3 regions of the Pseudonocardia nematodicida genome follow, and region 2 is predicted to be linked to each of the others. Evidence: predicted binding sites of a transcription regulator. Region 2 holds the regulator's gene; each other region holds the start of a gene.

What was found. The regulator LexA, encoded in region 2, represses DNA repair genes until DNA is damaged. The targets are predictions, from matches to a motif close to CGAACACGTGTTCG.
Region 1: a site for LexA is predicted at 1,817-1,830, ahead of uvrA (excinuclease ABC subunit UvrA). Genes of this name have one in related genera too.
Region 3: a site for LexA is predicted at 1,889-1,902, ahead of WIS52_RS08095 (BldC family transcriptional regulator). Genes of this name have one in related genera too.

The regions. Positions count from the first base shown of each region.
Region 1 covers NZ_JBEDNQ010000007.1:372,435-375,703, reverse strand. Annotated here, with positions in the region: gene uvrA (excinuclease ABC subunit UvrA) at 1-1,535, opposite strand, end outside; gene WIS52_RS18955 (MBL fold metallo-hydrolase) at 1,903-2,577, shown strand; gene WIS52_RS18950 (class I SAM-dependent methyltransferase) at 2,765-3,269, shown strand, end outside.
Region 2 covers NZ_JBEDNQ010000012.1:205,242-208,510, forward strand. Annotated here, with positions in the region: gene WIS52_RS26160 (hypothetical protein) at 82-288, opposite strand; gene WIS52_RS26165 (hypothetical protein) at 835-1,023, opposite strand; gene lexA (transcriptional repressor LexA) at 1,493-2,224, shown strand; gene WIS52_RS26175 (hypothetical protein) at 2,309-3,269, opposite strand, start outside.
Region 3 covers NZ_JBEDNQ010000003.1:162,983-166,251, reverse strand. Annotated here, with positions in the region: gene WIS52_RS08110 (hypothetical protein) at 1-241, shown strand, start outside; gene WIS52_RS08105 (1,4-dihydroxy-2-naphthoate polyprenyltransferase) at 314-1,186, shown strand; gene WIS52_RS08100 (DUF4229 domain-containing protein) at 1,302-1,763, opposite strand; gene WIS52_RS08095 (BldC family transcriptional regulator) at 2,004-2,216, shown strand; gene WIS52_RS08090 (hypothetical protein) at 2,316-2,549, shown strand; gene WIS52_RS31670 (nucleotide-binding protein) at 2,613-3,269, opposite strand, start outside.

The DNA.
Region 1 (3,269 bases), on a different contig from region 2:
GCCTCACCGCCGGACAGCGTGCCCGCCGCCCGGTCCAGCGACAGGTAGTCCAGGCCGACGTCGAGCAGGAAGCCGAGCCGGGCCTGGACCTCCTTGAGCACCGCACCGGCGATCATGGCCTGGCGGTCGTCGAGCACCATCCCGTTCAGGAACCGGGAGCACTCGAAGACCGACATGTTCGAGACCTGGGCGATCGACCGCTCCCCCAGCTCCTCGTGCGGCAGGGTCACCGACAGGACCTCGGGCCGCAGCCGGGCGCCGCCACAGGCCGGGCACGGGATGTCCCGCATGTAGCCCTCGTAGCGCTCGCGCTGCGACTCGGACTCGGTCTGCTCGAGACGCCGCTCCAGGAACGGCATGACGCCCTCGAAGTTGGCGTAGTACGAGCGCTCGCGGCCGTACCGGTTGCGGTAGCGGACGTGCACCTGGTCGTTGCTGCCGTTCAGCACCGCCTTCTGCGCGGTGGCCGGGAGCTTGCGCCACGGGGTGTCCATCCGGAAGCCGATCGCCGTCGACAGCCCGGACAGCAGCCGGCCGAAGTACTCGGCGTTGTGCCCGCTCGACCAGGGCGCGATCGCACCGTCGCCCAGCGAGAGGTCCGGGTCCGGCACGACGAGCTCCGGGTCGACCTCCTTCTTGATCCCGATACCGGTGCAGGCCGGGCAGGCACCGTAGGGCGAGTTGAACGAGAAGGTCCGCGGCTCGAGGTCGTCGACGGCGAGGGTGTGCCCGTTCGGGCAGGCCATCCGCTCGGAGAACCGGCGCTCGCGGCCCGGGTCGTCGTCGGGCAGGTCGACGAAGTCGAGCACGACCAGCCCGTCGGCCAGGCGCAGCGCGGTCTCGACCGAGTCGGTGAGCCGCTGCTTGGCGGTCGCCTTCACCGACAGCCGGTCGACGACGACGGCGATGTCGTGCTTCTCCTGCTTCTTCAGCTTCGGCGGGTCGGACAGCTGGTGCACGGTGCCGTCGACGAGGACGCGGGAGTAGCCCTGCGACTGCAGGGTGGAGAACAGGTCGACGAACTCGCCCTTGCGGGTGCGCACGACCGGGGCCAGGACCTGGAACCGGCTGCCCTGCTCCATGTCGAGGACCTGGTCGACGATCTGCTGCGGGGTCTGCTTGGCGATCCGCTCGCTGCACTCCGGACAGTGCGGGATGCCGGCCCGGGCGTAGAGCAGCCGCAGGTAGTCGTGGATCTCGGTGATCGTGCCGACCGTGGACCGCGGGTTGCGGTTGGTCGACTTCTGGTCGATCGAGACCGCCGGGGACAGGCCCTCGATGAAGTCGACGTCGGGCTTGTCCATCTGGCCGAGGAACTGGCGGGCGTAGGCCGACAGCGACTCGACGTACCGGCGCTGGCCCTCGGCGAAGATCGTGTCGAACGCGAGGCTCGACTTGCCCGAGCCGGACAGCCCGGTGAACACGATCATGCTGTCCCGGGGCAGGTCGATGTCGATGCCCTGCAGGTTGTGCTCGCGCGCGCCGCGCACGACCAGCCGGGGACCGTCGGGGACCGGCGACGCGCCCGGGGACAGCGCGCGGCCGACGTCTCGGCGATCGGTGCTCTGGTCGCTCACGTGCGCGCCTCCTGGCCTGGGGCGGGGTCGTCTGTTCGGGTGGCAACCCTGGTACGACGCTCCCGGCGGTCCGGACATTCCCGCGACCGGGCTCCGGCGACCGGCGAGCGTGGTGTCCACGTGCGGTCCCGATGCTAGGTCGACCCACCGACAACGACCCGGCGGGCCGGGTCCGGAGCGGGGTCCGGAGCGGTGGATGCACAGCGACACGCGCCGGTCGGTACGCCGTGCACGGTACTCGTACGCATGTTCGACGGTGCACCGGGGCCGGGGTAGCGGGTTCGCCCCACCGCGGATGTCGGTCCCGGCCGCTACTGTTCGCGCCGTGGACGTCCTGGAGAACTACACCGGTCACACCGACGCCGGCGGCGCCGCCATCCGCCGCGATCTGCCGAAGCTCAGCATCAGCAAGATCTCGGTCGGCGAGATGGACAACAACGCCTATCTCCTGGTGTGCAAGGAGAGCAACGAGGCGCTGCTGATCGACGCGGCCGCCGAGCCGAGCCGGATCGCCGACCTGATCGGCGCGGCCGACGAGCGCCCCGACCTGCGGCACCTGGTGACCACGCACCGGCACGCCGACCACTGGCAGGCCCTCGGGGCGATCGCCGGCATGTTCGAGCCGCGGCTGATCGCGCACCCGCTGGACGCGCCCGAGCTGCCCGCCCCGATGGACGAGTTCGTCGAGCACGGCGACCACATCACCTTCGGCGGCATCGATCTCGAGGTGATCCATCTGCGCGGCCACACCCCGGGCGCGATCGCGCTGCTCTACCGCGGCGACGACCGGCCGCACCTGTTCACCGGGGACAGCCTGTTCCCCGGTGGGCCGGGCAAGACGTGGTCGGCGGAGGACAATGCGCAGCTGATCGCCGACCTCGAGGAGCGGGTGTTCGACCGGCTCACCGACGACACCTGGTTCTACCCGGGGCACGGGGACGACTCGACGCTCGGCGCCGAGCGGCCGAGCCTGCCGGAGTGGAGGTCGCGCGGCTGGTAGCAGTCGCGCCACCGTCTGCGACCGGGGCCGCCCACGCCATGTGGGCGGCCCCGTCGTCTGTCGTCACAGCTCCGCGACGTCGCTCAGGCGAGAGGCGGGCCACCGCGGCGGGCCCGCCGCAGGCCGCTCCGGTGACAACGTGTCGCAAGGACGCGATACTGGTCATACCGGCCAGAGGGGTGACGTCGTGACCAACTACGAGCGTCTCTACCGGCTGGGGATCACGCCGTGGGAGCGCTATGGACGCGCCACCGCGGAGAGCACGCGAGCCCGCCTGGATCGCGAAGCGGCCGACCGCGGGCGTCCGCTCGGCCGTGCGCTCGATCTCGGGTGCGGCCGCGGGCTGCTCACCCCGGAACTGGCCCGGTGTGGCTGGGAGGCCGTCGGCATCGACTACGTCCCGGGCGCCGTCGAGGCCGCGCGCCGCAACAGCGGCGCCGGCGTCACCTACGTCGTGGGGGACGTGACCGACCTGAACTCGGCCGAGCTGGGCACGTTCGACTTCTTCCTCGACGTCGGCTGCTTCCAGGGGTTCGACGGCGAGCAGCGTCGCGCCGAGGGCCGGGGGGTGACCGCCCTCGCCGACCCCGGTGCGACCGTCCTGCTCCTCGCCTTCGGGGCGACCCGGCTGCGGCGGATGGTCGGCGGGGTGGCCCGGGGCGACGTCCAGGAGGCGTTCGCGGCGTGGGACC
Region 2 (3,269 bases):
GCTCCGATCTCCCCACGGTGTCTCAGCACATCGGTGGCACCGCCAGGGAGACCCGGCGCGCCACCGCGGATCCGGGGAGCCCTACCGGACACCCGTGTCGCCGACCGCCGGGACCGCCGGGGGCGCCACCGCGTCCGGGCCCGCGTTCCAGCCGGCGGCGGCGTCACCGAGCAGGCCCAGCAGCACCACGACCGCGGCGCTGCAGAACACGGTCGCGACGCCGGCCAGCAGACGGTCCGCCCGGCCCCGCCCACCGCGGACCGACGACCGCGGCCGCGCCGGCGCCACGCAGCGCCGCCCGGCCGGACGAACACTCCGCGGCGGGACCGGCGCGGAACTCGGCGGCGCCACCCCCCGCCGCGCGAACCCCGGCAGCGCAGACCCCGGCAGCGCGCGTCGCGGCTGTGCAGACCCCGGCAGTGACAACCCCGGCGGGGTGCGCAACGCGGACCCGACACCACATCCGGCCGGCTCCGCGAGAACCGGGCCGGCGCCCCGGCGCGACGGCCCTCCGTCGAGGACGGCCCGTGGCAGGACCTCCGGTACCGCCCCGGACACGACGCCCGGCACCCGACGCCGCACGCGCCGACGCCCGGCCCTACCGGCGTGCACCTCCCGGCGCCGCCGGACCTGCTCCGTCTCCCGCACATCGAGCTCTGGCATTGACTCCTCCTGCCGTCGCCGGGTCCACGGCACCCGGCCACACCCGACCGCGTGCCCCGTGCGCCCGCTCCGGCCCTTCCCCGAGGCCGGTCGAACGCACGTGCGACCTGTGTAGCACCGTGCACCGACAAGAACGGCGTCCGCGCAGGTCACGGCGGCGCACCACGCCCCTCAGCGGACGGCGACCACCGGTACGCCGGCCCCGTCGGGAGTCGCGTTCGCCAGGGCGGCGTTCTCGGCGAGCAGCCCCAGGCCGACGACCGCGGCCGCGGAGGCCAGCACCACCCCGACGGCCCGGACGACCCGCTCCGCGCCACCGGACACCCCGTGACCACCCAGCGACCGACGCGCGCGCGGCATCCCGCCGCACCACGTGGCACCCGGCGCACGGGGCGCCACGAGCGGTCGCCGGGTGCCACGACCGGGACCCGGCCGCCGCGACGGGGTCGCACCGTCCGCGACATCACGCGGCCGCCCCGCACGCTGCGGCGGCGCGGGGACCACGCCGTCCACGGCACGCCGCGGCCGCCTCGGTCGGTCCGGCGACGCGGGGAGGGGTGCGCGCTCGCGGGCTCCGGTCGTACCGCCCGGCCGGGCCTGCACCGTCGTCGTCGCCATGACGCCACCTCCCTGAATCACGGAGCCGGCCCCGGTGGCCGGTCCACCGCGTTCGATCGAATTCATGTTCGATCGAACGCCTGTGCGATGTTGTACCACCACCGGCCGGGGGAATCCACGACACGCCAGGGGGCGACATCGAACGCATGTTTGGCGGACGGCGTCGCGGCGGCTAGGGTGCGTATCGGTAGACCCCGAGGAGGCGAATGCGATGGCAGCGGACGAGTCCGGAGGCGGCACGCCCGCCGGGCCGGGTTCCGCGAAGGTTCGGGAGTTCCCCGACCCCGCGGCCGACACGCGGGGCCTGACCCCGCGGCAGCGGAAGGTACTGGCGGTGATCCGGGAATGGGTGGACCGCTACGGGTACCCGCCGAGTGTGCGCGAGATCGGCGACGCCGTCGGTCTGACGTCCACCTCGTCGGTGCACCACCAGCTGCGGACCCTGGAGCGCAAGGGCCTGCTGCGGCGGGACCCGAACCGGACCCGCGCGGTGGACGTGCGCAGCCCGGAACAGGTCGCGGGCACCGACGGCGCCGACACCGACGCGACGGGCGGCCCGGACCGCCCGGCACCGGCGTTCGTGCCACTGATCGGCGACATCGCCGCCGGTGGACCGATTCTCGCCGAGCAGGCCGTGCAGGACGTGTTCCCGCTGCCGCGCGAGATCGTCGGCGAGGGCACGTTGTTCCTGCTCAACGTCAAGGGCGACTCGATGGTCGACGCCGCGATCACCGACGGGGACTGGGTCGTCGTCCGCCAGCAGCCGGTCGCGGAGCAGGGTGAGGTGGTCGCCGCGATGATCGACGGCGAGGCCACCGTGAAGACGTTCCGCCGCAAGGACGGGCACATCTGGCTGATGCCGGCCAACGACGCCTACGACCCGATCCCGGGCGACGAGGCGTCGATCCTCGGCCGGGTCGTGGCGGTCATGCGCCGGCTCTGAGCCGTTCCGGACCGGGCCCGCCGAGAACGATCCCGGCGGGCGCGGCCCGGAGCGTGGTCCGGCGACGGGGCGGCCGTCGCCGGCTCAGCTCCGCCGCCTCCCGTGCACGATCATCGCGCCGATCCCGGCCAGCAGTGCCACACCGAGGACACCGGCGCCGGCGACCGCCGGCAGCCACGACGGGTAGGCGCGTGGCACGTCCGGGACCTCGGCGGGTTGCGCGACGACCGGCGCCGCCGGTGCGGTCGCCGCGGTCACCGCACCGGGGACCGCGCGCACGCCGGCCGGAGACATCCCGCGGGCCTCGGTGCCCGAGTGCAGCGTTCCGGCGCCGTCGAGGGCGACCGCCTCCCCTTGCGGCTCGTCCGGCAACGGCACCGGCATCGGCGCCCCGCGCAGGGCCTCGACCAGCACGTCGCCGGTGAGCGGCCGGTCGGCGGGCAGCGGGAACAGCCAGGCATCGGTGTAGGTGCGCAACGCGGCGGCCCGCGCGGTCGCCCCGGGCGGTGCGACGGCGCCACCGGTGATCGTGCGCGCGCCGGCGGGACCCAGCGGCCCGCCGCGGGTCGCGGAGTACGGCAGCACGACCTCGGCGACCCGTTCGAGCGGGACCGGCCCGTCGGCCTCGAGCGGGCGGGCCGGCCGGTACACGCCGGCCGCACCGGCGGTCTTGTCCACCAGCAGCGGGGTCCCGTCGTCGGCGACCAGCAGGGCCTCGGCGTCCCGGGGCCCGTCCGGGTAGGTCAGGTCGTGCACCCGGGCCGGTCCGTCCGGGGGCAGCACCACCAGCCGGACCGCGTCGCGGCGGGCGGTGTTGTCGCCGACGTCGGCCAGCCACAGCGCGCCGTCCGGCGACATCCCGAGGTCCTCCACGTCGACGACGTCGACCGGCGCGCTCCGTTCCCCGGTGACGGCGCAGGTCGCCGGGTCCAGGGCGAAGGCGCGCGCGGTGTCCCCGCCGCCGTCGTCGATCGCGTGGTAGCGCGTCGGCGAGGCGCCGGGCGGGCCCTCGGTGACCAGGCCGGACAGTTCGGCGAGGCGCGGG
Region 3 (3,269 bases), on a different contig from region 2:
GGAGGAGGGCGCCGATGTCGTCGGGGCCGCGATGGAGTCGTCCGGTGTCCCGGTGGAGTGCGTCGCGGGCCGTGCGGGTGACGGAGCCGAGGCGACCGGCTTCGTGCGGGTCGGGGACGGCCAGTACGTCCCGGCCTCCGCGCTGACCGAGGTGCCCGCCGACCTGCCGGCCTGCGCGGCCTCCGCGCCGGCACCGGCCGGCGACGCACCCGCAGGCGACGCACCCGCCGCCGAGCAGTAGTCGGCGCACCGACCGCGCCGGCGCAGGACGGCCTCGGCGCGGCACACGTTCGGGCGGGATAGGTTCGACGCTGTGGCCAGCACGGCAGAGTGGATCGAGGGAGCGCGACCGCGCACCCTGCCCACCGCGATCTCCCCCGTCCTCGTCGGCACCGGCGCGGCGGTCGGCCTCGGCGCCGTCGCGCCCGGTGCGGCGCTGCTCGCGCTGGTCGTCGCGGTCGCGCTGGTCATCGGGGTGAACTTCGCCAACGACTACTCCGACGGCGTCCGCGGCACCGACGACGACCGGGTCGGCCCGCCACGGCTGGTCGGCTCCGGCGCCGCCGCACCGGCCACGGTCCGGTCGGCCGCGTTCGCCTGCTTCGGCGTCGCGGCGGTCGCGGGCCTGCTCCTCACCGCGGTGTCCGGCCAGTGGTGGCTGATCGCGGTCGGCGCGGTCTGCATCGTGGGCGCCTGGTTCTACACCGGGGGCCGGAGCCCCTACGGCTACGCCGGGCTCGGCGAGGTGGCGGTCCTGGTGTTCTTCGGGCCGGTCGCCGTGCTCGGTACGACGCTCACCCAGGCCTCCACCGTGGACGCGGCGGCCGTCGGGCTCTCGCTCGCGACCGGTCTGCTGACGTGTGCCGTGCTGGTCGCGAACAACCTGCGCGACATCCCGGGCGACACGGTCGCCGGCAAGCACACGCTGGCCGTGCGGCTCGGGGACCGGGGAACCCGGACGCTCTACCTGGCGACGGTCGGCATCCCGTTCGTGATCGCGATCGCGGCGGCGTTCGACCGGCCCGGCCTGCTGCTCGTGGTGGTCGCCGCGCCGGCGGCGGTCCGGCCGCTGCGCACGGTGCTCGGCGGGGCCCGGGGCGCCGAGCTGATCCCGGTGCTGCGCGACACCGGCCTGCTGCTGCTCGCGTGGGCGCTCGCGGTGACGATCGGGCTCGCGTTCGGCTGAGCCGGCGATGCGGCGCGCCCGGCGCCCGCCCGGTGAAAGGCACAGGAGAGTCGTCGCGGGCCTCGCCCACGACTCCCCTGTACCCCTCGACGTCGGTCCGGGTGCCGACCGGCGGTCAGGCGCCGGGGCGGTCCTCGGCGGCGCGGTCCTCGGCGGCGCGGTCCTCGGCGGCGCCCTGGGCTGCGGCAGAGCGTTCGGCCCCGCCCGCGCCGATTGGAGCGGCCCCGTCGGCGGTCCCGCTCCGGTCACCGGTCGGCGTCGGGGGCGGCCCGACATCGCCGCGCAGCTGCGCCCGCAGCGACTCACGGTCGGCGGAGCGCCGGGCGGACGCGGTCGCGAGGGCGCGGTCCATCCGGGCCCGCAGGCCACGGAACAGCACCATCGACAGCGGCAGCGCGACGATCAGGGCGACCAGCAGGGCGACGAGCAGCGGCGCGCCCGCGATCGAGAGCACCAGCGCGATGACGGCGACCAGTCCGAGGCGGGCGAGCGTGTACAGGGCGACCGTGGCGGCCAGTCCGGGCTCGCCCGCGCGAGCCCGCGCCTGTGCCTGGGGCGTCGGAGTCGGAGACGTCATGGGGCCAGGGTACGGTCCGCCGCGGAGGGTGTTCCGCCTGCTCGCGGCGGAGCTGTGGTGCCGACCGTCCCGCCTGTCCGGTTCGCCGCGTTCACCGGCTTTGCCCTTTAAGAACCCTTTACCTCCGGACAACCGTTCGAGTACCCGGGGTCTGAGGTGTCACGATGGCCCGGAAGCCAGAACGGGACTCGGCGACACGAGCCTCGAATCAGCACCACGCTGCACTTCCTGGAGGATTCCATGGCAGCACCGACACAGGCCCCGGAGCGACTGCTGACCCCGGGCGAGGTGGCCACGCTGTTCCGCGTCGACCCCAAGACCGTGACCCGGTGGGCGTCCGCCGGACGCATCGGGTCGATCCGTACCCCCGGCGGTCACCGCCGGTTCCGCGAGTCCGAGGTGCGGGGGCTCCTCGCCGACCTGACCAGTGAGGCCAACGCAGGCCTGCGCTGACGAATCGCTGCGCCGAGGGGGCGCAGGGGGACGACCCACCTCACTACTTCACCCGTACGTCAGGCCACCTTCGCTACGCTGGACAGCGGAGGTGGCCTGATGTTGTTTGTGATCCTTCTGCTCGGCGCGGCGGTCGTGGCCGTTCTGCTCGTGCGCACCCTCCGGTCCGAGCAGATGGTCTCGGACCGGATCCCACGCCCCGAACTGCCGTGGACGACCGGCCAGCGGGCCGAGAAGCCCCGGGCGACCGGCCCGGACGACGACCCCGATTTCCTACGTGAGCTCGACAAGAAGGTCCGCAACGACGAGGAACCCCCGCCGGAACGGACCTGACCACTCCCGGCCGCGGCGCCCTGACGGCGTCGCGGTCTCTACTTTCCACACCGGCTTTGCCTTCTACACCGGGAAGCCGTCCGCCACGGCGGCTGCGAGTTCCAGCAGAGCGGTGCGGGTCGGTTCCTCGAGCCGGTCGAGGTCGATCTCGGCACCCTCTTCCAGGTGCGGATCGAACGGCAGCCGGACGACCGCACGGCAGCGGCCCGCGAAGTGCTCGGCCACCCGGTCCAGGTCCACCCCGCCACCGGTCCGCCGGTACACCGTGTTGATCACGACGACGGCGTTGCGCACGAGGCTGCCGTAGCCGTGCGCGTCGAGCCAGTCCAGCGTCGCCGACGCGCTGCGCGCCCCGTCGATCGAGCCGGAGGACACCACCACGAGCTGGTCGGCCATGCCGAGCACGCCGTACATCGCCGAGTGCATGAGCCCGGTACCGCAGTCGGTCAGCACCAGGTTGTAGAAGTGCTCCAGCAGGTCCACCGCGCGCCGGTAGTCGTCCTCGCTGAACGCCTCGGACACCGCCGGGTCCTGCTCGCTCGCGAGGACCTCCAGCCGGGAGACGCCCTGCGAGGTGTAGGCGCGGACGTCGCTGTAGCGGCGGACCCGGCCGGCGTCGCGCAGCAGGTGCCGCACGGTCGCCGTCGTCTCCAGCGGGATCTTCTGGCTGAGCGTGCCCCGGTCCGGGTTGGCGTCCACCGCGACGACCCGGTCGCCCCG